Regions from separate parts of the Lactobacillus sp. ESL0791 genome, predicted to be linked through region 1. Evidence: predicted binding sites of a transcription regulator. Region 1 holds the regulator's gene; each other region holds the start of a gene.
The links. The regulator Rex, encoded in region 1, represses fermentation and respiration genes when NADH is low (regulators of the CRP and FNR family bind a similar motif). The targets are predictions, from matches to a motif close to TTGTGAANTANTTCACAA.
Positions count from the first base shown of each region.

Region 2: the regulator Rex is predicted to act here: its motif matches at 3,868-3,885, upstream of PT285_RS10910 (acyl-CoA dehydrogenase family protein).
Region 3: the regulator Rex is predicted to act here: its motif matches at 4,227-4,244, upstream of PT285_RS10170 (FAD-binding protein).
Region 4: the regulator Rex is predicted to act here: its motif matches at 2,584-2,601, upstream of PT285_RS01950 (FAD-binding protein).

Region 1 covers NZ_JAQTHU010000001.1:621,164-627,207, reverse strand. Annotated here, with positions in the region: gene groL (chaperonin GroEL) at 1-1,319, opposite strand, end outside; gene groES (co-chaperone GroES) at 1,339-1,623, opposite strand; gene PT285_RS03070 (DUF6612 family protein) at 1,804-2,586, opposite strand; gene PT285_RS03065 (hypothetical protein) at 2,674-3,054, opposite strand; gene PT285_RS03060 (redox-sensing transcriptional repressor Rex) at 3,174-3,815, opposite strand; gene PT285_RS03055 (ABC transporter ATP-binding protein) at 4,081-4,944, shown strand; gene PT285_RS03050 (ABC transporter permease) at 4,944-5,771, shown strand; gene PT285_RS11375 (LytTR family DNA-binding domain-containing protein) at 5,783-6,044, shown strand, end outside.
Region 2 covers NZ_JAQTHU010000001.1:2,358,765-2,364,808, reverse strand. Annotated here, with positions in the region: gene PT285_RS10925 (SEC10/PgrA surface exclusion domain-containing protein) at 1-1,261, opposite strand, end outside; gene PT285_RS10920 (Cof-type HAD-IIB family hydrolase) at 1,750-2,544, shown strand; gene PT285_RS10915 (LysR family transcriptional regulator) at 2,694-3,614, opposite strand; gene PT285_RS10910 (acyl-CoA dehydrogenase family protein) at 3,975-5,225, shown strand; gene PT285_RS10905 (CaiB/BaiF CoA-transferase family protein) at 5,337-6,044, shown strand, end outside.
Region 3 covers NZ_JAQTHU010000001.1:2,139,811-2,145,854, forward strand. Annotated here, with positions in the region: gene PT285_RS10150 (FAD-dependent oxidoreductase) at 1-319, shown strand, start outside; gene PT285_RS10155 (APC family permease) at 457-1,860, opposite strand; gene PT285_RS10160 (gamma-glutamyl-gamma-aminobutyrate hydrolase family protein) at 1,878-2,606, opposite strand; gene PT285_RS10165 (branched-chain amino acid aminotransferase) at 2,760-3,782, opposite strand; gene PT285_RS10170 (FAD-binding protein) at 4,297-6,044, shown strand, end outside.
Region 4 covers NZ_JAQTHU010000001.1:390,836-396,879, reverse strand. Annotated here, with positions in the region: gene PT285_RS01955 (LysR family transcriptional regulator) at 1-575, shown strand, start outside; gene PT285_RS01950 (FAD-binding protein) at 654-2,456, opposite strand; gene PT285_RS01945 (NADH-dependent oxidoreductase) at 2,681-3,907, opposite strand; gene PT285_RS01940 (FAD-binding protein) at 4,102-5,901, opposite strand; gene PT285_RS01935 (FAD-binding protein) at 5,933-6,044, opposite strand, start outside.

The sequences.
Region 1 (6,044 bases):
ATGTTGATTCCTGTTTGTTCATCGGCTGTTCCACCTTTGAGACTCTTAACGGCATTTTCAACGTTAACTAAAGCAGTACCACCACCGGCTACGTAGCCTTCATCAACAGCGGCACGAGTTGAGTTCAAAGCATCTTCAATGCGGTAGCGGCGTTCCTTTAATTCAGTTTCAGTAGCAGCACCAACGTGGATAACTGCAACGCCACCTGTAAGTTTTGCAAGACGTTCCTGCAGCTTCTTCTTGTCAAAGTCAGAAGTAGTCTCTTCGATCTGCTTTCTGATTGACTCTTCACGCTCTTGAATTGCTTCACTTGAGCCAGCACCATCAACAATTGTCGTTGAGTCTTTGGTTACAGTTACGCGACGTGCTTGACCTAATTGGTCAATCTTGGTGTCTTTTAATTCCAAGCCAAGGTCTTCGGTAATTACTGTACCACCAGTTAGAGCAGCAATATCTTGTAATTGCTCTTTACGACGGTCACCAAAGCCAGGAGCCTTAACACCAACAACATTAAACGTCCCACGAACCTTGTTCAAAACAAGTGTTGGTAAAGCTTCACCATCAATGTCGTCAGCAATAATCAATAATGATTTACCTTGTTGAACAATTTCTTGCAGCAATGGCAAGATGTCTTGAATGTTGGAAATCTTCTTGTCGGTAATCAAGATGTAAGGATTGTCCAAATCTGCTTCCATCTTGTCGTTATCAGTTACCATGTATTGTGACAGGTAGCCGCGGTCGAATTGCATCCCTTCAACAACTGACAATTCAGTGTTAATTCCACGAGAATCCTCAATTGTGATAACACCATCGTTACCAACCTTTTCCATTGCATCGGCAATCAAGTCACCAACTTCTTTAGAAGAAGATGAAACAGAAGCAACTTGTGCAATCTGGTCTTTTGAAGAAACCGTGTGGCTAATCTTGTGTAACTCATCAGTTACAGCCTTAGTAGCCTTTTCAATTCCGCGACGAACGCCAACAGGATTAGCACCGGCAGTAACATTCTTCATACCTTCGCGAATAATTGCTTGGGTTAAAACAACGGCAGTGGTCGTACCGTCACCAGCAATATCATTGGTCTTTTGTGCAGCCTCGGCAACTAACTTGGCACCCATGTTTTCGTAGTGGTCCTTTAACTCAATTGCCTTGGCAATTGTGACACCATCGTTAGTAATTTCTGGATTGCCGTATGATTGCTCCAAAACAACATTTCTGCCCTTAGGGCCAATTGTTGTCTTAACAGTATCAGCTAACTTGTCTACACCCTTTAATAGGGAACGTCTTGCATTTTCTGAAAATTTAATATCTTTTGCCATCTTTTATATTCTTCCTTACTTATTTAACAATTGCTAAAATATCTTTTTCATGAAGAACTAAGTATTTTTCACCATCGTATTTAACATCTGTGCCAGAATACTTATCGTATAAAACAACGTCGCCTTTCTTAACAGTTAACGGGATTAGATCCCCAACACTGTTATGAGCACCTTCACCAACAGCAACGACTTCGCCTTCAGTTGGTTTTTGTTTAGCATTAGAAGCGAGAACAATTCCACCTACAGTTTTTTCTTCTTCTTCTTTAACTTTTACGATCACGCGATCACCAATTGGTTGTAACACGTTTGTCCCTCCTATATCATTTAAATCTCTTTTTGATGATTAGCACTCTTATTAGCTAAGTGCTAACTTACATCTATGATAATAACCTCTTTTAGAAAAAAAAGCAAGAAAAAAGTTAGCACTTTTTTGTTTCAAGTGCTAACTTCGCTCTTATTGTCGCTTTATCAAGCTTTTTGTCAATTATTTATATGGAACAGCAGCTGGTAATTGAGCGGCAGCAAGAACATTTGCCGGAATTGCCAATTGATTATTTTTACCAAAATCGGAAACTGCAACTGTAGCAGCCAAAGAATATGTTTTGCCGTATTTAGCTGAGAACTTAACTTGGTAAGACGTTAATTTTTCGCCGGTAACCGTTACCTTAATATGATAAAGGCCAAAACTAAAATGTTTCTCAAGCTGCTGATACTGCCCTTGATTCAAATATTGTTTTGCCATCGAAGCAAATAGTTTCTTGAGCTGCTTCTTTTGGTTAATCGTAGCAGTCAGTACGTAAGAATCACCATCCCGCGTCAATTTACCCTTTTTAGCCAGTTGCTTATAGAAACTGCTATTTTTCTTGGACAGAGCCGAATTAGTCACAGAATCAAGCATTGCATCATTAGACGTAGCACTTTTAACCCATGCATCATCATGCTTAGTGTAAGTAACTTTGTTCTTTGTATCAATCCACATTTCATTATTCTGGGTCTTGCCGTCAGTATTAATAGAATAATTAATATGACTGACTAGCGGATTCCCGCCAAAATCGCCATCTGCTTTGATTGTGGTTGGTTGCTTCGCAACTTTAAAGTTCATATCAGCATTTAATTTCCCGCTAGTTACTTTGCTGGCATCTTTTTTAACAATATTAATAACTTGATTCTTATTCATCGCTGCGGCAGCTTTTTGCGGTTGCATTAAACCACAAGAAAGCATCCCTACTGCAGCAACTAAACTAACAAGTGTCTTTTTTAAATTCATGATTTTTCTCCTCTTAAAATATTTAGATTTATTATATACCTAAAGATCGCTTTCTTAAATTTTATGATTAACACTTTTACCATTAAATTACTTTGACATTTCCTTCGTCATTTTTCGATCCTGAACAAGATCACCAACAGTAATAATTACCATATTTATTAGCATAATACTAAGAATAATATAGAATTCCTGCAGATGCCTGCCCGTATCCATTGGCAGGAAAGTGCCTAATAGCGGCACAAATTGCATTGCAAAACAACTGCCAAGGTCATTGATTAACTGCTGAGGCAGGGAATCCCGCACCACCGGAAACAAAACAAGTTCCGTTAACGATAAGATAAAGTTTAGAACTGACCAGATCAAATACAAATTGCTCCAGTCATTTTTCTGCCAAAAAATAATGGCTAAAAATACCAGTCCAAACCAAAAAATATTCTCTAAAATTCGGCGTTTCTTACTATTATCCATCTCATTCACCACTTGTCTTTCATTATAATTAAGAATAATGATTTTAATATTTTGTTACTTTAATTATATTATGAATTGCAAAAAAAGCAATCTGCTAATGCAAACTGCTTTCATATTTTTTACTTATTATTTTCTTTTTCTGAATCCAGGAAATAAATTAGGGTTTGCAGTTCTGTTGCCAAATCAACATTCTGCACGCGGATGCCGGCCGGTGTTGACAAGCGGATTGGTGTGAAATTCATAATCCCCTTCACCCCATCATTAATCATTTCATTGGCCGTTTTTTGTGCCGTATCTGATGGAACCGTCAAAATCGCGATTTCAATCTGCTGGTCAGTAATTTGCTTTTTTAGTTCACTCATATCATAAACCGGCACACCGCACAATATTTTTCCGGTAATTGCTTTGTTAATATCAAAGGCGCAAGAAATGCGGATATTGTTAGTGCGCTTAAAATTATAATTCAGCAAAGCATGACCCAAGTTGCCGACACCAATCAGTGCAACATTTGTTAAAGTATCCTGATTCAAAATCTTTTTAAAGAAGGCTAACAAATTTTTTACATCATAACCATATCCGCGTTTCCCCAAAGCACCAAAATAAGAAAAGTCGCGCCGAATTGATGCACTATCAACCTGAACCGCTTCAGACAATTCAGTTGAAGATACCTTTTCTTTACCTGCATCATTCAAGATAACGAGATAGCGGTAATATAGCGGCAGTCTTTTTGCCGTTGCCGTAGGGATTTTTATTTTTTCCATTTTTACAGAAGCCTCCATATATTTTTTACTTGTGAATTGGAATCGTCGATTAATACTATCTTACCTGTAATGTTGGAACTTTTGCAAGTATTTTTTTCACAAACTACCCGATTTTATCATTTTTATAGACCTTTTTAAGTCAAAAACCACTCAACTGCTAAATTTAACCACTTATCTACCCATTTCAACCATTTGTCGGCATTTTATTTCTTAGTTTGCGCAAAATTGTTAATCTAAAACCAGCACTTAAGGAAGAGGTTCAATAATGTTATTGCAAACAAAAAATTTAACTAAAAAATACCACGATAAAACTGTCGTGAATGGAGTCAATCTGCAAATCAGGCAGGGCAGTTTCACAACCTTGCTGGGCACAAATGGTGCCGGCAAGTCCTCCCTCATCAATATGCTGGTCGGCATCAGTACTCCCAGCAGCGGCACAATTAATTTGCAGCCATACACTAAAATTGGTGTGGTCTTTCAAAATAGCGTGCTCGATAACGAATTAACGGTTAAGGAAAATTTGCTCATCCGCGCACACCAGTATCCTAAATTTGACCCAAAACTCATTAGCCTTTTAGGTACACAACTAGGACTTGAAAAATTTATTAACCAGCGTTATGGCCGTTTATCCGGCGGCCAAAAGCGGCGCGTCGACATTGCCCGTGCCTTGCTGAACAAACCTGATATTTTATTCTTGGATGAACCCACAACCGGTCTTGATGTCCAGACCCGCACTGCCATTTGGAAACTACTGCTGCAATTACAGGAAAAAGAAAACCTAACAATTTTGCTGACGACCCACTACCTTGAAGAAGCCAGTCGAGCCGATTTTACCTACATTTTAAATTCAGGCAAAATCGTTGCCAGCGGCACAACCAAAGAAATAGTTGCTGCAAATGCGCAAAATGAACTGCGCTTAAGCGGAAATTTTGCCAAATTAGAAGCAACTCTTAATGAAAGGCAAATTTCCTTTAAAAAAGAAAAAGCTGCACTTGTGCTTACACCTAAAAGTGCAGCTGCGGCAGTAAATATTTTGCTGCTTGTGAACGAAAATCTAAGTGATTTTTCCTATTCACCGGGAAGTCTGGAAACCGCCTTTATGAATATTACTGGTTGGGAGATGAAATAATGTTTTACTTATGTAAAAGAAATTTACTACTATACTTTAGAAATCATGCGCGTGTTTTCTTCTCTTTACTAGGTGCACTGATTACCTTTGTTTTGTACGTAGTCTTTTTAAAAAAGACTTTTCAAACCAGCTGGCAGCAGCTACCAAATTCCAAACAACTGCTAGATCGTTGGCAAATCGGCGGCACGCTGGCAGTTACCAGTATCACAACCACGCTGAGTGGTTTGGCCGTGCTCGTCAGTGACCGCGAAACCAATGTCTTGGCCGATTTGACTTTGACTAAGCGCTCAAATTGGCAAATTCACCTCAGCTATTTAATCAGCAGCACAATCATCGGTATTATCCTACAATTAGTTCTGCTAATCAGCATGGTGGTTTACTTCCATCTTACTGATAATCTGAATTTCCCTTGGCATAATTTATTGCAAATTTGCCTGATAATTATTCTAAGCTCAATTTTGGCTGTACTTCTAAACGATCTTCTTCTTTACTTTATTAAGACCAATGCAACTTTAGGACAATTCAGCACGATTATCGGCACGGCATCCGGGTTCCTCGTGGGTGCATACCTGCCACTAGGCAGCCTGCCAAAATTTGCGCAGCTGTTAATGAAGTTAACACCTGGAACCTATGTTGCATCTATTTACCGCCAACTTTTAGTCGGCAATTCCGTTGCTCAACCCATGCGGGCTGAATTTGCCAAAATAATGGGAATCCGGTTAAAATGGAACCATCTATTAACGCTGCAGCAAACATTTTTGGTTGTCATAAGCATTTTGTTTGCCGCACTACTAGTTGACTACTTATTGCAAAAAGTAAAAGCATAGGAGTGATGAAAGTGCATGTAAGTTTTGAAAAAGATGCAAAAGTTGATGCTCATGAACCAACTATAGTTATCAAGGCTGCCGAAAAAAGCCCGGAGGTTGAGGCACTTTTACACTATTTGGACAATTATAATGAAGGTAGGCAAAGCAGCATTGTTGCTATTAAAACAAGCGAGCGGATTTTGATGGTCAAAACTGCCGAGATTATTTTCGTTGATATTTATAATGCGGCACTACTAATTTACACGACCAACGGAATTTTTCATGCTAAAGACA
Region 2 (6,044 bases), 1.7 Mb from region 1:
TCATAACCGCGTTATTGTGTACGGTTGACGTATCTGTATCATTATTAGATGAACCGCCACTTGAGCTGCTGCCACCGGAAGAGTTTCCGGGATTAGACGCACCGCCACTTGAACTGCTGCCACCGGAAGAGTTTCCGGGATTAGACGCACCGCCACTTGAGCTGTTGCCATTGGAGGAATTTCCGGGATTAGACGCACCGCCACTTGAGCTGCTGCCACCGGAGGAATTTCCGGGATTAGACGCACCGCCACTTGAGCTGCTGCCACCGGAGGAATTTCCAGGATTAGACGCACCGCCACTTGAGCTGCTATCACCGGAGGAGTTTCCTGGGTTAGACGACCCGCCATTTGAGCTGTTGCCACCGGAGGAATTTCCCGGGTTAGACGCACCGCCACTTGAGTTGTTGCCACCGGAAGAGTTTCCGGGATTGTAAGACCCGCCATTTGAGCTATTGCTACCGGAGGAATTTCCCGGATTAGACGCACCACCACTTGAGCTATTGCCACCGGAGGAGCTTCCGGGATTGTAAGACCCGCCATTTGAGCTGTTACCACTCGAAGAGTTTCCGGAATTAGACGCACCGCCACTTGAGCTGCTGCCACCGGAGGAATTTCCTGGATTAGATGAACCACCACTTGAGCTGTTGCCACCGGAGGAATTTCCTGGATTAGACGCACCATCACTGGAACTGCTGCCACCGGAGGAGTTCCCAGGCTTTACTGTCTCGCTATTGTTGTGGCTAGAGGGAACTGTTTTCTTTCTAATTGCTGCATTCTTAGCAAGAATATACTTGCCGTTACCTAAAAAGTAATACTTTTTACCCTTAATAGTCTTGGTACCGTAAACTATAACCTTTTTACCCTTTTTAAGTATTTTATTGCCGATCTTTTTGCCTTCGTGGTTATAAAGAGCAGCAGTTTTGGTAATTTTAGCGTTCTTAGCTAATTTGACTCTGGTAACCGGTACGTATTCACCATGGCCGATGTTATAAAACATTTTTCCCTTAATGATTTTGGTACCGTGAACTTTAATTTTTTTGTTTTTTTCTAAAGCTTTTTTATTAACAAGCTTACCATGTTTGTTGTACAGATAGGCCCTTTTAGTAACTTTAGCGGTTCTGACTGCAGCTTTTACTGTTTGTGTAGTATTAATTTTAGCGGCTTGGGCGGTTTGCATACTGTCCGTTAAGACTAAACCACTTAGGATACTAGCGATAGTTGCGCTGCTGACAAGTACGCTACGCTTATTTTTTAAATTCATGATTAAGCCTCCTATATTTTATATAAGTTTTCAGTTATTATTTTAATTTTAAATTTAATTTATTGCAATAGTACATTGGAAATAATTGGATAATTAATTATGTTCTATAATAAAAATTGTTATCTATCAAAAAATAATATTCTTATCTTATTGTTATTTATGAAGAGGAAAAATCTAATAAATTAACCGCTTGGCTCGGTAAATAAATCTAAGATATTATTTTATTTGTATGATTCAGGCTCATAATAAATTAAAATTATTTATTTTAACTAGGCTTAATTTAGCCGAAAGCTAAGCTCAAGTCATTAAAGTTAGCTCAATATTAGATCAACTGAAAGTCATCAAAAAGTTGTAAACATATAGATTTATAAATTTTCGTTATTAAATAGCAATAATAAATATTTTTTATATAAAACAAGTGGTTGATCTGATGTGAATGCAACCACTAAAATAGCTTTAGTTGCTAGTAAAATTTATTGGGGAGAAAAATGGCTAAACTAATTTTTTCAGACATTGATGGTACTTTACTTAATTCGGATTTACAGGTTACGCCAAAAACACGCATCGCGCTTCGTCAGCAAATAATTGCTGGCAATGTCTTTATTCCCGTATCAGGACGAATGCCCCAGGCAATCATGACGGCTGCTGGGCAAGTAATGAAAACCTGTCCGATGATCGCATATAATGGTGCATTAGTCATAGATGAAATGGGTCGTCCGCTAAGTTCACAATTTATGACCGCAAAGCAGGCACTGGAAATTTGTCAGTATGTTGAAGAAAATGCTATTGAAAGCTGCTCGTGGAGTGTTTATAGTGGCAATGACTGGTATTGTTCAATTCATAAAAGTCAGTTGATTAGGCAGGAAGAAAAAATAGTTGCGGTTCAGGCTAGACCGAGCTCTATCGCTGAAATTAAAAATTTACGCGGTGTCCATAAGGTTTTGATATTGGGTAAGCCAGAAAAACTTGATCAGATGAAAGATGAATTACAGCCGCGTTATCCAAAACTTTGTTTGATTAAATCAGCACCTAATTTGCTTGAAGTTGTGCTTAAGGGAGTATCCAAAGGTGACGGTATCAGGGTAATGGCGCAGGAATTTAACGTCCCGCTTGAAGATTGCTGGGCTTTTGGCGATAACTATAATGATGAGGCAATGCTTAAAGTAGTGGGGCATCCGGTCTTGATGGCGAATGCTCCAAGCGAGTTAAAGAAAAAGTTTAGAGTGATAACTTCGGATAATAATCATGATGGAATGGCAGTAATACTAAATAAACTAAAATAATTGTTGCCCTCTAAAAATATTAAGAATGAGTGGATAGTTAATCCCGTTGATAATACCTTGTAGCGTTATGCTAACAGGGTGTTTTTTTCCTTTATATCAAAAAAAGACAGAATTTACTGCCTAAGCTTAAGTAATAAATTCTGTCATAATTATTTCTTTACGTTTAAAAATTGATCAACAATTTTTTGAATTTTATTCTTATTCTTTTTTAAAAAATCAATAAAATCAATAATTTCTGGTGAAAATTGTTGCTGGGAATCATAAACCAAATATACCTGCCGTGTATTTGGCGGCAGTGTTACTTTGATTTTATGGATATCAAAACCACTAAGATAAATGGTGTTAGCCACTATCCCTACGACATTATTTGTTAATACTTGACCTGTAATAGCTAGCTCATCATGCAAGCGATTGATAATGTTTAAGTCAGAGGCATTTGCCAAAAGTGCATTAGTAACGTCTTTACCAATTTGAATTTTTTGGGAATAGGTAATAACAGTCTCACCGTGTAATTCTTCAGGGGAGATTTCAGTGAGTTGAGCCAGATCATTGTCTTTAGAAACAATGGCAATAATTTCTTCAGTGTAAAGCGGAACATAGGTAAAGGAACTATATTCGGGAACAAAAGAGCAAATACCAATGTCATACCACCCATTTTTAATTCCTTCACAAATTTGGTATGAAGGATTGTCATGATAAATAAAATGAGGGGCAACAGTACTTTCTTGTTGAAATTCTTTAGTTAGATACGGTAATAATGTCCCGATAGCTGTGGGAATAGCAGCGATATTAATATTACCCTGATCTTGACTAACTTTTTGCTTGATTTCTTTTTTTCCATTGTCCAGAACATTTAATGAGTTAATAACAGTATTGTAAAAAATACGACCATATTTCGTTAATTGAACATATCGGCCAGAATGTTTAAATAATTTACAATGTAATTCCGTTTCTAGCTGTTTTATTGAAACGGATAAAGTAGGCTGGCTAATGAACAAACTGTCTGCTGCCTTGGTGTATTGTCTTTGTTCGGCTAGTTCACGAAAATAATAGAGTTGATTCAAATTCATAATTTTAACCTCAGAAGCAATAATTGCTTAAATAGCTCACGGTTAAATACTATTTCTTCTTTCAAAAAAGCGCTTTCGTTTTTATTTATAAACATATAGCTGAATTTTATAGCACTTTTAAACTGTATGGTTATTAAGTTATGAGCGATAGTCAACTATGAGCTTTTCGATATTTAAGTGATAAAAACATTGTGATTTGCAAAAATATTGTTATTTAGATTTATAAATATTAAAAAAAATAATAGTTACGACTTTGTTATCAATTTTACAAACTTAATTTTTGCTTAGATAATGAATCTTGTCAAGATGAAATACGCAAAAATTTGCGTAATAACACTAAATTATTAAAAGGAGACTATTATGTCTGAGCAAAAAAAGTTGCACACAATGCCACCGTATGAAGAAACACCGATTATGCATAAGGCAAAGCCGGGTGAGTCGATGTCTGATGAAGATTTTCAAAATTATTTGAAAGAGATTAGACACCTGGCACAAAACGAATTTGATCGCATGACGCCATACATTGAAGAAAACCGGAAGTTTCCTAAAGATTATTTTCCGATTGCGATTAAGCATGACCTGTATCGTTTTGCTTTACCTAAGCAATATGGTGGTTGGGGATTAAGTGAAAAACAGATCTTGCAAGTTCAGGAAGAATTTTCTAGGACGCAAGGTGGTATTAGAATGCATTTGCATCATGCTTCTGATATGAATTGGCGAATCTTGGATAACTTTGGTAGCAAAGAACTTAAAGATAAGTATATGAATAAATTTCAAGATAAGACAATTTTTGCCAATTTTGCTTTAACTGAAAAAAGCGGCGGTACCGGCGCTGATTTGCATACTTTAGCAGTTAAAGATGGTGATGATTGGGTAATTAATGGTGAAAAAACGTTGATTTCTCACGCCGATGTTGCCGACTTTACATACTTAATTGTTGTTACCGATCCAGATAAGGTTGGTGATGAACGGTTATCTGCATTTTGGGTACCAACCAATACGCCAGGATTTGAAGCAAACGAAATGCCTTTAATGATGGGGTGCCGTGGTGCCGGACACGCTGATCTTAAATTTACTAATATGCGTATTCCTGACAAATATATGTTAGGGAAACGTGGTGAAGGGATGAAAGTGGCTATTTCATCACTGTCACTTTCACGCGCTCATATTGCTGATTCCAATTTAGGAATGGCACAAAGAATGTTAGAGATGTCAATTGCATATGCAAAAGACCGTGTGACTTTTGGCAAACCGCTATGTAAACGGCAATCAATTATTTTTGAAATAGCTGATATGGGTTCACGTATTCATGCATTGCGCCTAATGCTTTGGGATATAGCAAAAGATTATGACGAAGGTAAGGACATTACTAAGAAAGCATCGATGGCAAAATTAGAAAGTATCAATACCGTTAAGCTTGTTTCTGATTACATGATGGAAATATTCGGCGGAATTAGCTACTTCCAAGACAACCCTTACGGTCCAGCTGAACGTTTGTACCGTGACTGTCGTGCTATGTGGCTTGAAGAGGGACCACGTTCAGTTCAACGGTTAACTGTGGGACGCTTGTTAATTAAAGATGGTGGTCATACGCCAATTACTAGTCTTTAATTTTAAGTAATTAAGATTGATATAGTAAAAGGAGGTTGAATTCAAAGACAAGAAGTTTTTTGATTTGACCTTCTTTTTAATTAAATATAGATAAATTTGGAGATAAATATTATGGCTAATGAAATTTTAAAAGGTATAAAAGTTATTGATCTGACACAATTTTTAGCAGCACCAACTGTTGGTCGAGTATTAGGCGAATGGGGGGCCGATGTTATTAAAGTTGAAGCTCCTAAGGGTGATGCTGGCCGTACACAAGGCGCAGTATTTGGAATGAAGTATGAGGATGACGAAAACCTGGGCTTTGATGTTTCAAACATGAACAAGCGCTTTGTGACACTAAACATGAAAACTGAGGAAGGAATGCAGGCATTTAAAGACTTGCTCAAGACCGCGAATGTGTTTTTAACTTCAGTTAGAACCAAAAGTTTGGAACACATGGGGATTACTTGGGAAGAATTGCATAAAGAATTTCCTAAATTAGTTTTTGCTCAAGACCGTGGCTACGGAGAATTTGGTCCTAAAAGGGATGCTGCCGGTTATGACGCTACTGCTTACCAAGCTCGAGGTGGTGTTCAAGGAACCACTGTAGATAAAGGCGGCAACCCATATAATCCGGTAAATGGCTATGGCGATTTTCAAGTATCGATGACGCTAGCTGCAGGGATCTGTGCTGCCTTACTTCAAGCACAGCGGACCGGTCAGGGTGATAAGGTTACTGTTAATTTGAATCATGCGGCAATCTTTATGCAAAATATTGCGATGGTTTCTGCGCAGTATGGTAATGAATATCCTAAGAGCCGTAAAGAAGTAACCAATCCG
Region 3 (6,044 bases), 1.5 Mb from region 1:
AGCCAAAAAGGGAATCGATGACGATTTCGGAAAACAATCAACATTCATGGTTCCTGTCGAAAAGGGTCCATTCTATGCCTTTCACTTAGGTGTTGGTGCATTTACAACTTTAGGCGGTTTAAAAGTTGACTTGTCTAATCGAGTTCTTAAAGCAAGCGGTGACCCAATCTCCGGTTTATATGCCGTTGGTGTCGATGCAGCTGGTAATTTAGTAGGTGATACCTATGGACCAAATGTTTGTGGTTCAGCCGCTGGTTATTGTGCCTATTCTGGAAGAAATGCAGCTAATGCTGTAACTAAATATCTTACAAATAAATAAGATCAACCTGGTTGAAAATAATTAACACAGGTTAATATAAACCCCCGAAATTAGGAAAACTAACTTCGGGGGTTTATTATGGTTAAATTATTTCACTTTTGAAAGAATTACGATTCATAAATTTAATCGTTGATTTTCTATTTTCCATTCTTCCGCTCAGCTCTGGACAGCCAAAACATTAAAAGCGGCAATACAATAAAGCCAAAGATCATTATCATAATTGCATACCAGTTAATGCCAACAACTTGACCATTAACGACTACACCAAATTGTACCTTCCAGTTATATTCGATTAATAGGAAAATAACCAGAATAATCGACAAGATTGGCATCACCACATCAGTCCAAACATTCTTTGGTGCACTCAGCACTTTTTCCCTGTTGGTCCCGCGATAAAACTTGATTACTGCCAGCGGCACAACGATAAAGCCCAAGAATCTGACCATGGCACTTAATGTAATCAAGTTTGTCATATCATATTGAAAGGCCATCGGAATTAAAATTGCCAGTCCAACCGAGATAAAGAAAGTCCGAATCGGAAAGTTGTTTTTTGTACGCTTGGTCAAAGCTTTTGACATCTGATTTTCTTTGGCCATTGCTTCCAAAATCCGCGGTGCATTAAAGCTGGAAGCAATATTAATCCCCAGCATCGAAATAAGCGCACCAACTAGGATAACATCGCGTAAAATTTCATTTTTAAAAATTGCCGCAATTGCGACCACCTGCTTCGTCGTCATCAATGCCCGCGGGTCAAGCATCATCGCTACCGCAATCACACCCATATAGATCGCCGCAATGATCAAGATTGCTAGCGGAATTGCTTTTGGCAGATTCTTTTCCGGCCTATCCATATCACCGGAACCAGAGGCAACAGATTCAAAACCCGTGAAAGCATAAAAAGCTGAAACAATGGCCATGACAAAACCGGTTGTGGTCAAAGTCGGAACAATTTTTTGCCCATTCTGCGTCATTTGGTCAACCGCATTTAAATTATGCGAAGCTCCAGTTGTGATTAATAAGACAACACCGGCAACAATGATTAGGATTAATGCTGCCAACTTACCAATTGTTGCCAAGTTCATGACATACTTGACAACTTTTTGACCAAATAAATTAATAATTGTGATGAGCAACATTAGGACAATGAAACCAACTGTGACACTGACGATATTATTCGGATCACCGCCAAAGATTGAGATGGTTGATTTAATTACACCGACAGCCATCACGCCCCAGGCAACACTTGCCGAGAAGTAGCGCAAAACGCCCATGTAAAACCCGACATTGTCACCAAAAGCTGCCTTTGAGTAAGCATAGGATGCACCCGACTTGGTAACATATTTTGCCGCCGCAGCAAATGAGACAGCGAAAACGGCAGCAATCAAGGCAGCAATGAAGTAAACCAAAATTGCTTTGCTGCCGGCCTGACTAACTACACTTCCCGGTGTCAAAAAAATGCCGGAGCCAATAATCGAATTAATTGCCAAAAAGACAATTGACCAAAATCCTAATTTATCTCCTGTTTTTTTACTCTCACCCATTAATTACATTTCCCCTTCTACTTTGCATTGTCAATTACAAATTTAAAAAGATTATTCATAAATGACATTTGCGGATTACGGTGCAGCATTTCTGGATGCCATTGAACACCAATTACCGTGCCAGTCTGATTTTCGATTCCTTCAACCACACCGTCGGGTGCTTTAGCAACTGCCGATAAGTCTGATGCTACCTTTTTAATCAGTTGATGATGAAAAGAGTTAACCATAAAGTCGGTCTTACCTAAAATCTGTGCTAACTTACTGCCAGCTTTAACCTGCATCCCGTGTGTCGGCAGGCTTGGCGTATGACCCTGTTCATGCTTATAAGTTAATTCTTTTCTATAAGAAGCATCTTGATATAAACTGCCGCCATGAGCAACATTAATAATTTGTGCACCTCGACAAATCCCCAAAACCGGCAGTCCTTTTTCTTCAGCCAACTTTAACAGCAACATGTCAAAGTGATCACGGGCCGGCCAAGTTTTACCAATTTTTGGTAACAATTCTTCACCATACAAATGCGGGTCAACATCATGTCCACCCGACAAAATCAGGCCCTGAACATGCTCCAGCTGCGCTTTAATCACTTCATCATTTTCCGTAAACGGAATTATTAAAGGCAGGCCGCCATTTTGCACAACCGAATCTACGTAATCTTCGTTAACATAGCTGCGCCGGTAGCCAGGAAACATTCCTCCATCATCAATAATTTCGGAGCCAGCAATTCCGATAATTGGTTTACTCATTTGACATCCTCCCTACTTTTTATAAGTAATATTCACCATTATAGGTAAAAAATGATGCTCTGCATAATATTTAGCTTACAAAAAATTAGTGCAAACAAAAAACTTCAGAGTCTGTATTCAAGCTCTGAAGTTTTCTAAATAAGTTATTGTCGTTTATTCTAACGTCTGCGTCCAACCATATTTATCTTCGGTATCACCGTACTGAATTGCAACCAATTCATTATAAAGTTTGGTTGTGATCGGGCCTGGTTTTTCTTCGCTGTAAATGACATGCTTCTTGCCCTTATAAGTAATTGAACCAACCGGAGAAATGACGGCCGCGGTTCCCATGGCCCCAGCTTCAGCAAAGTCAAAGGCTTCCTCCAAAGTAATCTTTCTTTCAACCGGATTCAAGCCTTGCTTCTCGGCCAATTCCAAAAGCGAACGCTTAGTAATTGATACCAAGATTGACTTAGATTTTGGTGTGACAAACTGACCATCTTTTGTAATACCGTAGAAGTTAGCACCACCGAATTCATCAATGTACTTGTGTTCACGCGGATCAAGATACAAACAATCAGCAAAGCCTTCTTTATGCGCCTCAACCGATGGATATAAACTGCTGGCATAATTACCAGAAGTCTTTGAACGGCCGGTACCCGCATAAGCTGCACGGTCATAATCACTAACTTGATAAGCTGCAGGAATTAAACCATTGACGTAGGCGCCTACCGGTGTAGCAAAGACGCGAAAAGTATATTCAGTTGCTGCCTGCACGCCAATAACCTTAGAAGTTCCGATCATCAAGGGCCGAATGTACAAAGTGGCACCACTATCGTAAGGAGGCACAAATTCCTTATTAGCTTCAACTACTTGCTTGACCGCATTAACAAACTCATCTTCAGGAAATGGTTCCATGGCCAGACGGCCAGCAGACAGTGTAAAGCGGTGAGCATTTTGTTCCGGACGAAACAGATTGATTCTACCATCCTTACGTCGATAAGCCTTCAGGCCTTCAAAAATTTCTTGTCCGTAGTGTAAAACCTCCGCACATTCAGATAATTCCATAGTTGAAGAAGTAATTAACTTTCCTTCACCCCATTTGCCATCCTTATATTTCGCCTCATAGCGATAAGGTAAGTCATGATATTGAAACCCTAAATTATTCCAATCCAGATTTTCTACTTTTTCTTTCATTATTGTGCCTCCATAACTAAAACAAATTAGTCAGTAAAAACAAGGTCATTTGCCTCGTTTCATAATTATTTAATTATTGACTAATTTAAACCATAAGTAAGAATAAGTCAATAGTTTAATTAAGTAATTTTCAAAGAAAAAAGAAGGCTGTACAATAAATCTTGCTGATGAGTACCTTATGGTATCTTATTAACAGGATTTTATTTTGCTTTAAAAATACAAAAAAGAGGCCATAGCCTCCTGTTAATTTCCGTAATACCACTTAAAGAAAGTTTGGAGTTCAAAAAAATAGAGCAAGTTTTTCCCAAAAGGAATTCTTGATCTATATTTTTTTGTCCAAGAAGCTAGTTTTTTCCCAGACACATAATAGTTTGTATATAAAAATCTATTAGCTTCCATATTAATCTTGATTTTTAATCAAAAGAGTAGAATTATTCTTTAAATATGTGAAATTATACACTATAATATATTTGAAATTTTTAGTCAAAATTATTTTATAAAAAGGAGCGTAATTATGTTCTACGATAAAAATTCTTGGGACGCCGTTTATGATGTAATTGTAATTGGATTTGGTGGAGCTGGCGCAACTGCTGCAAGATTTTCAGCTGACAATAATGCTAAAGTTTTGCTTATAGACAGTGCACCAGAAGGTCATGAAGGCGGTAATACTCGTTATGCTGGTCAAATTGTTGAAACAGGTGATGATTTTGATAAGCTTAAGAAATATTATCAGCAAATGACTTCACCACTTGAATTGGATGAAAAGGTACTGGATACATTTATTCACGGCATGGTTGATTTGCCCAATTACTTTCGTAAATATTTAGGCTGTGAACCATATAGCGTAAAAAAGAATTTAGATGCTAAAAATGACAAAACTTTGCCGTTTAAAGCAGTTGAATTTCCTGAATTTGCTGGCAGCGAAACAGGTGATGATTTATTAGTTCATCCTCAAGTATTTGATTCTGCACTGTGGAAAATTTTACGGAAAAATGTAATATCACGGTCAAGTCACATTGACATACTTTACAAAGCACCAGCACAACACTTACTACAAACAGCAAATAAAACTATTATTGGTGTACAAATTAAGTATGCTGATAAACTTCTTAATATTAAAGCCAATAATGGTGTCATATTAGCTTTAGGCGGATTTGAAAATAATGACCGAATGATACAAGATTATCTCGGTGAAACTAATCTAATACCTTATGGAACTCTTTACAATAAAGGTGACGGTATTAAAATGGCTATTGAAGTTGGTGCAGGTCTTTGGCACATGAATAACTATGAACCGGGTACTCCTACTAGTTTTTCTATTCCAGGTGGTCAGCGAGCATATTTTAAGATTAATAACTGGTCCGAAATGTTTAAAGGATCATTAATTTCAGTTGGTGATGATGGTACCAGATATTTGCCAGAAGATGATAAGTCACGTCATGGACACACTTATTATCATGGCTTATGGAGAGTTCTGCCGGTTCAGCAACATCCATATTTGATTTTTGATCAAAAGAAATACGATGAGTTTATGCAAGCTGATAATGATAATTTGCAAAAAGCAATATTAAATACAGCAGTTAAGTCTGCAACTATTTCAGATTTAGCTCACACGATAGGTGTTGATTCGCAAGTGCTGCAACAAACAATTGAGAATTATAACTTCTTTGTTGAGCAAAAATGCGATTATCAATTAGGACGTAATCCAGAAACTATGGAAAAGATTTCTATGTCAGGCCCATTTTATGCGTTAGCCAAGCGGCATACAATGCTTAACACCCAGGGTGGCGCACGTAGAAATGAAAAAGCGGAAGTTTTAGATACGGCAGGCCGCGTTATACCACATTTATATGAAGCCGGTGAATTAGGACATGTAAATATTAATCAATATAATGGTGGGGGTGATTTTGCGGATTGCTTAATCTTCGGTAAAATTGCAGGTGAAAATGCTGCAAAGTCAAAAGATGACTTACGTGCTGATAAATTGGTGCCATTGCAACTTAGCACTGCAAAATCTCAAGTAACTGAATCATACGAAGTAGGTGCTAACCAATATATTGGTCACTCAACTAGCGGAATTGGTAATGAAATTGCAGTGAAAGTAACAGTTGATCAGAAAAAGCGCCCCGTTAAAGTTGAGGTTGTAAAAGAAAGCGAGTCAGCTGATTACGGTGAGCAAGCTATTAGCCAATTAATTCAAGAAGTGCAAGATGCTAAATGTGCCAATGTCGATGCTGTTTCTGGGGCATCAAGCACGAGTAG
Region 4 (6,044 bases), 230 kb from region 1:
AAAAATTTCCCGAATTAATTAACCAATTTAATAGGCTGCACCCCACTTCCCGCCTATATTTGGAAAATTTTGATCACAATGTTTTAAAACAACATTTATTAAGCCAGCAATGCGATATTATTTTCTCAATGCAGGATATTATCAATTCACAAAATATTAACTTCATTCCGCTGATTAAAGGGCAATTTGCCTGTATTGTGCCTAATGATAATCGACTTGCTGACCGCAAATCCCTAAAGATTTCCGACTTAGAAAATGAGACAATGATTTTCTTTAATGCCAATATCTGCCCGCCGCGACAATTCAAGCTCCAACAGCTGATTAAGGAAGAATGTCCCAACGCTCATTACCTATATTCTGATTCGGTATTGCTGTGCCACACCTTTGTCAAAGGCAACCTCGGCATTGCTATGATGGTGGATTTAGCCAGCGTTAAAGATTCACCTGATTTTAAAGTCATCCCATTAGAATATCCAAATGAATATCCTTATGTTTATGGCCTGTCGTTTTTAAAAAATAGTATTAACCCCACTATCAAAGAATTTATTCCCTTCGTCATGAAGTACTTTATTTAACCTTTCTTCTACACTAAAGGCCCTCAGCAATCATCTGCTGCGGGCTTTTTAGCATGCTATCTTATTCTAAACTATTACTTATTTTATCTTATCTAGTGCATCTTTAACTGCATCTTTCAACCCACGCGTTGTGCTGGACGCACCCGAAACCGCGTCAACATCGTACGTATTCTTGGCAACCATTTCATCAGGTAATTCCTTAATGGCTTTCAAACCGTAATCATCGGATTCGGCTTGTTTCAAAACCTCGACGTTTTGCAAATTTTTCTGATCGTCAACAGTTACTCGGACAACAATCTCGTCGCCCATCCCAGTATTTGACTTACCAATATACTGATTCTTACCAGTTGCAAAATTGTCTTTTTTGATATCTGAAGCTAAGGAAACTTGTGGTTTAACCGCTGTCTCTGCATCAACTGTAACCTGATCATTCTTAACTTTAGCTGCATTTTCACCAGCAATTTTACCGAAGATCAAGCACTCGGCCAAGTTGCCACCGCCTTGGTACTGGTTAGCGCAAATGCCACCAAGTTCACCAGCAGAATACAGGTGCGGAATTGCTTGCCCTTTAACATCCAAAACTTCAGCTTGCGCATTTCTTCTCGGACCACCTTGAGTATTAAGCATTCCTTGCTCCATTTTTACTGCATAAATTGGGCCAGCAACAAACGCTCTGAGCGTTGTTGGATCACGATGAAATTCAGCATCATTCTTGGCAGCGGCTGCCTGATTAAAGGTATCGAAGGTTTCCCGTAAAACGGCCGGATCAACCTTAATCTTACCAGCCAATTCTTCAACGGAATCAGCTTTAATAATATTTTCTGTATAAGGAGCATATTGACCGATGAGCTCATCGCTATCAAGTTCCTTTTTCTTTACCTCATCAAAAATCAGATACGGATGTTCCTGGTTCATCGGCACCTTCCACTGACCGTGGTTCTTAATATGACCGTGACGATTTTCCTCAGCCTCATTAAAGTACCTGGTTCCATCATCACCAATCACAAACGAGCTGCCATTTGAAGCAACAACATTTTGCGGTCCAACTAGTAGTCGACCGCGTTTACCATCTTCAACAGCAAAAGCCATTCCATGAAACAAACCAACAGATTCAAAATTATGCATGTGCCACATATCGGCGCCAACTTCTTGAGCCATCTTGACTCCAGCACCCTTATTATACATAGTGCCTACTGGCGCAAGTTTCTTAGCTCCTAAATAGTCTTCAATCATCTGTTGATTATTTTCAAAACCACCAGTAGCAAGCACCACACCATTCCTAGCTTCAATCTTGAGCAGTTCATGGTCACGCTCAATGACAACACCGACAATTGCCTTAGAAGTAACATCCTGAATCAATTCCTTAGCAGGTGTATTATATAAAACCGCAATTTTATCCTGTCGATCAACCACCTGCTGTTTGAGGTTTTGCCACAAGGCAGCATCAAATAGTCCCTTATGAACAGTGGTAAAATCATAAGACTTAACACCATCATATTCTGGATATTCCCAATATCCACTCTGCATTTGTGGTAAATATTCCCGCAGGCTACACGGCTTTACGCCAAGATACTTTTGCACATAATCACGCATGTTAACCATCCCATTAACAAAAGTATCAACCATCTCTTCATCAAGTGTCATCGGTGCCGTCAATTTTTGATAATATTTTTTCATCTCGGCAAAATCATCGCCGCTACCGATTAATTGGGCTGAATACCTGGTATTTCCACCCTCATGACCTTCCGGTGCGGAATCAACCATTAAAACCTTGGCACCATTATCAGCAGCAAAACGCGCGGCAGTTGCGCCGGCACCGCCAAAACCAAGCACAACAACGTCATAACTTGCATCATAGTCAATTTTCGAATTTACAATCATCACTTACCTCATCTTTCACAATCAGTGACTTAATCACGATTACTTATATTCTGATTACTGATCATATTATATAATCTTAGTCTTCAATATATTAAACGCTTTCTTTCACTTAACAAAAATTTATCATTTGTGCAAAAATTAGCAATTTACTGCAAAAGAAAATCCCTAATTTTTCAAGATTAGGAATTTTACACAATTATATAAACTCAAATAGTAAATTCGTTTTAATTGGAAGCACCACTAGTTGTATCAGTAGCAGGCTCAACAGGTTTTTCTTCTGTTTTATTATCCTTTAACACCGTTAAGTTTTCACGTCCCTCAACTAAAAACGGTGTATCTTTCATTAAAAGCAGGTCTACCAACGCATCAGGGAAAGCCAGACTCTGTGCTGATTCGCGTGTAATTTCTGTTCGAATTTGCTCGACATTGCCCGTTTTAATTTTTTCAGTAAATTCAGGTTCAACCAGTGATTCCCGCCCGATTGCAATAATGTCGCCGTGATTTAAAGCATCTAATGCATCATCAGCAGTATGAACGCCTGAAGAAATAATAGTTGTCACACGATCGCCAACAGCCTCTTTAAGCATTTGACCATAGCTTTGCGAGCTGCCTTCAGGACCAACATCATACTTACTAAAAAGTGAATAATGGATGTAGTCGATCCCCAAATCAGCAAGCTTATTTGCCAATTTCAAACCATCTTCCACAGAATAGCCCTTAGTCGTGGCCAAATTTGCAGTCATCCGACTCGGCATATTTTCTTCGGGAGTCATTCTAAAGCCAATAATAAAATCAGGCTTAATTTCAGCAGCTTTTTTGACGGCTTTGACAACAGCTAATGGAAAGCGCATCCGCTTCTCAAGACTGCCACCCCAATTATCAGTCCGCTGATTATAAAGCGGTGAGAAAAATTCATGTAACAAATACCAATTAGCACCATGAATCTCAACACCATCAAAGCCAGCTTTAATAACCCGCTTGGTCGCAGATGCAAAGTCATTGATAACATTTTCAATATCTTCTTCGCTCATTTCCTTTGTAGGAACCCCATCAGAGTCTGTCGTCGGTAATTTGCTTGGTACTTGAACAAAGCCGTATTTAGCCGCAGTACCTGAGGCTTGCTTACCAGCATGATGAAGTTGAACAATCGCTTTATTGCCGTCTTTTTTCATTATTTGCGCTAATTTAGTCAGCCCTGGAAGAAATTTATCATCGTTCAGGCCCAATTCGTTATCATAAAAACCATATTCCGAAACATAAGAAGCACCCGTTATCAATAAGCCTTGTGCTTTTGACCTAGTTCCAAAATAATTTAATGCTGTTTGACCAACGGTCCCATCTTTTTCTCCATAAAGCGACAGCATCGGCGACAAGGCTGTTCTAGCAGGAATCGTTACCCCGCTTCTCTGGAAAGTTAAGGGTGTCAGTAACTTTTGATATTTATTAGTCATTTTACAAAACCTCATTTCTATCATCCAAATAAATATATACGTTCATACTATTACAAACATTCATAAAATTGCAGTATGTGTCTAAGATCTTAATTAATTATTTAAAAAGAGATAAAATTCACAAAACAAAGAAAAATAGAAGAAAAAAGAACGCTAAAAACTCGTTTTAGCGTTCCTTTCGTAATGAAAATTTTTTACTTTATCTTATCCAGTGCATTTTTAACCGCATCTTTCAAGCCGCGGCTTGTGTTGGAAGCACCTGAAATGGCATCAACGTCATATGTATTCTGCGCAACCATTTCGTCGGGCAATTCCTTAATTGCCTTCAAACCATAATCATCAGATTCGGTCTGTTTCAAAACTTCAACCTTCGTTAAACTCTTCTGGTCATCAACGGTTATTCGCACAACGATTTCATCACCCATACCGGTGCTTGATTTGCCAATATACTGGTTTTCACCAGTTGCAAAATCTTCTGTCTTAATATCAGAGGCTAATGAAACTTTGGTCTTAGCAGAAGTTGCCGTTTGCCCAACCGCATCATTTTTAACTTTGGCCGCATTTTCACCAGCGATTTTACCGAAAATCAAGCAGTCAGCCAAGTCAGAGCCCCCTTGATACAGGTTTGACATGTTGCTGCCCAACTCACCAGCACCATACAAATGTGGAATTGGTTTCTTATCAGGCGTGAGAATTTCTGCATGTGCATTTCTTCTTGGGCCTGCTTCCGACCAGCCGATCGTCTGCACCAACAGAGCTGCATAGTAAGGACCAGCTTCCGCAAACTCCCGCAAAGTTTCCGGTGCGCGGTGGAAGGCATAGTCATGCTTATTCTTAGCGAAGAAGTTAAATTCATCAATCGTCGACTGTAATTTTTCGGCAGGGACAGACATCTTTTCTGCTAATTCTGGAATTGAATCAGCCTTAATAACATGGTTTAGCGCCTTATTATCAGGGAAAGTTGTGATTTTACTAATTTCATCATATTTTGTTTGATCAAAAACAAAGTACGGCTTAATCGGATTAAGCGGCTTATACCAAGAACCATGATTTTCCACATAGCCTTCGCGTGCCAGCTGGTCTTCCTTAAAGTAACGTGTGCCGTCATCGCCAACCGTAAAAATACTGCCAGTATAGAAAGTTGGGTTGCCCATGTAAAATGGTGCGCGTTCCATATCAGGCTCCCAGAAGGCGAAGGCCTGCTGCATCCCGCCAGCGGCATACATCGACATGTGCCACATATCGGCACCAACTTCGTGTGCTAAGTCAATTCCTTTACCCTTATTATACAAACCACCTAGTGGCACCAATTTATATGAGCCAATGTAGTCTTGAACCATTTGCGGATTGTTTTCAATCCCGCCGGTAGCCAAGACGATACCATTTTTAGCATGAATATTGACCAAAACGCCATCTTTTTTGATTTGCGCGCCAACAACCATGCCGTCTGCAGTCTGCAAAATGTGTTCAACCGGTGCTGAATACCAGACATCAATCTTGTCCGCACGGTCTAAAACATTCTGCCGCAGCACATTCCACAGCGAAGCGTTAAAGATTCCCGGCGCAAGTGTAATCATGTCATAGCTGCCTGAGCCTGGAGCATTGGGGTGATCTGCCATATTGCCATCTGGCGGCAAGCCCAAAACTTCCGTTTTGTAACTGTGAGTAACTGGCGCACCCAAATATTTCTTGAAGTAGTCCTTCATGTGCGTTATTCCGTGAACAACCACTTGCTCAATTTCGGGATCAATCGTAAAATGCTGTGCCAGATACTCATAATACTTTTTGTAGTCTTCTTCACTAGAACTGTAACCAAGAAGTTGACCAGCATACCTGGTGTTGCCGCCCTCGTGGCCTTCCGGTGCGGAATCAACCATCAAAACCTTGGCGCCATTATCAGCCGCAAAACGCGCAGCGGTAGCGCCGGCCCCGCCAAAGCCAAGAACGATCACGTCATAACTTGCATCATATTCAATTTTTGAATTTACAATCATTAATTTATCTCCATTTTGCCATCAATTAAAACTATTTTTTGGAAAATTCAGCGGCATTTTTGCCCGCAATTCGGCCAAAGACGGTACAAGTCGTCAGCATTGTCCCCGTTGATGGGTAAGTGTGAACAAAAATCTGCCCGGTT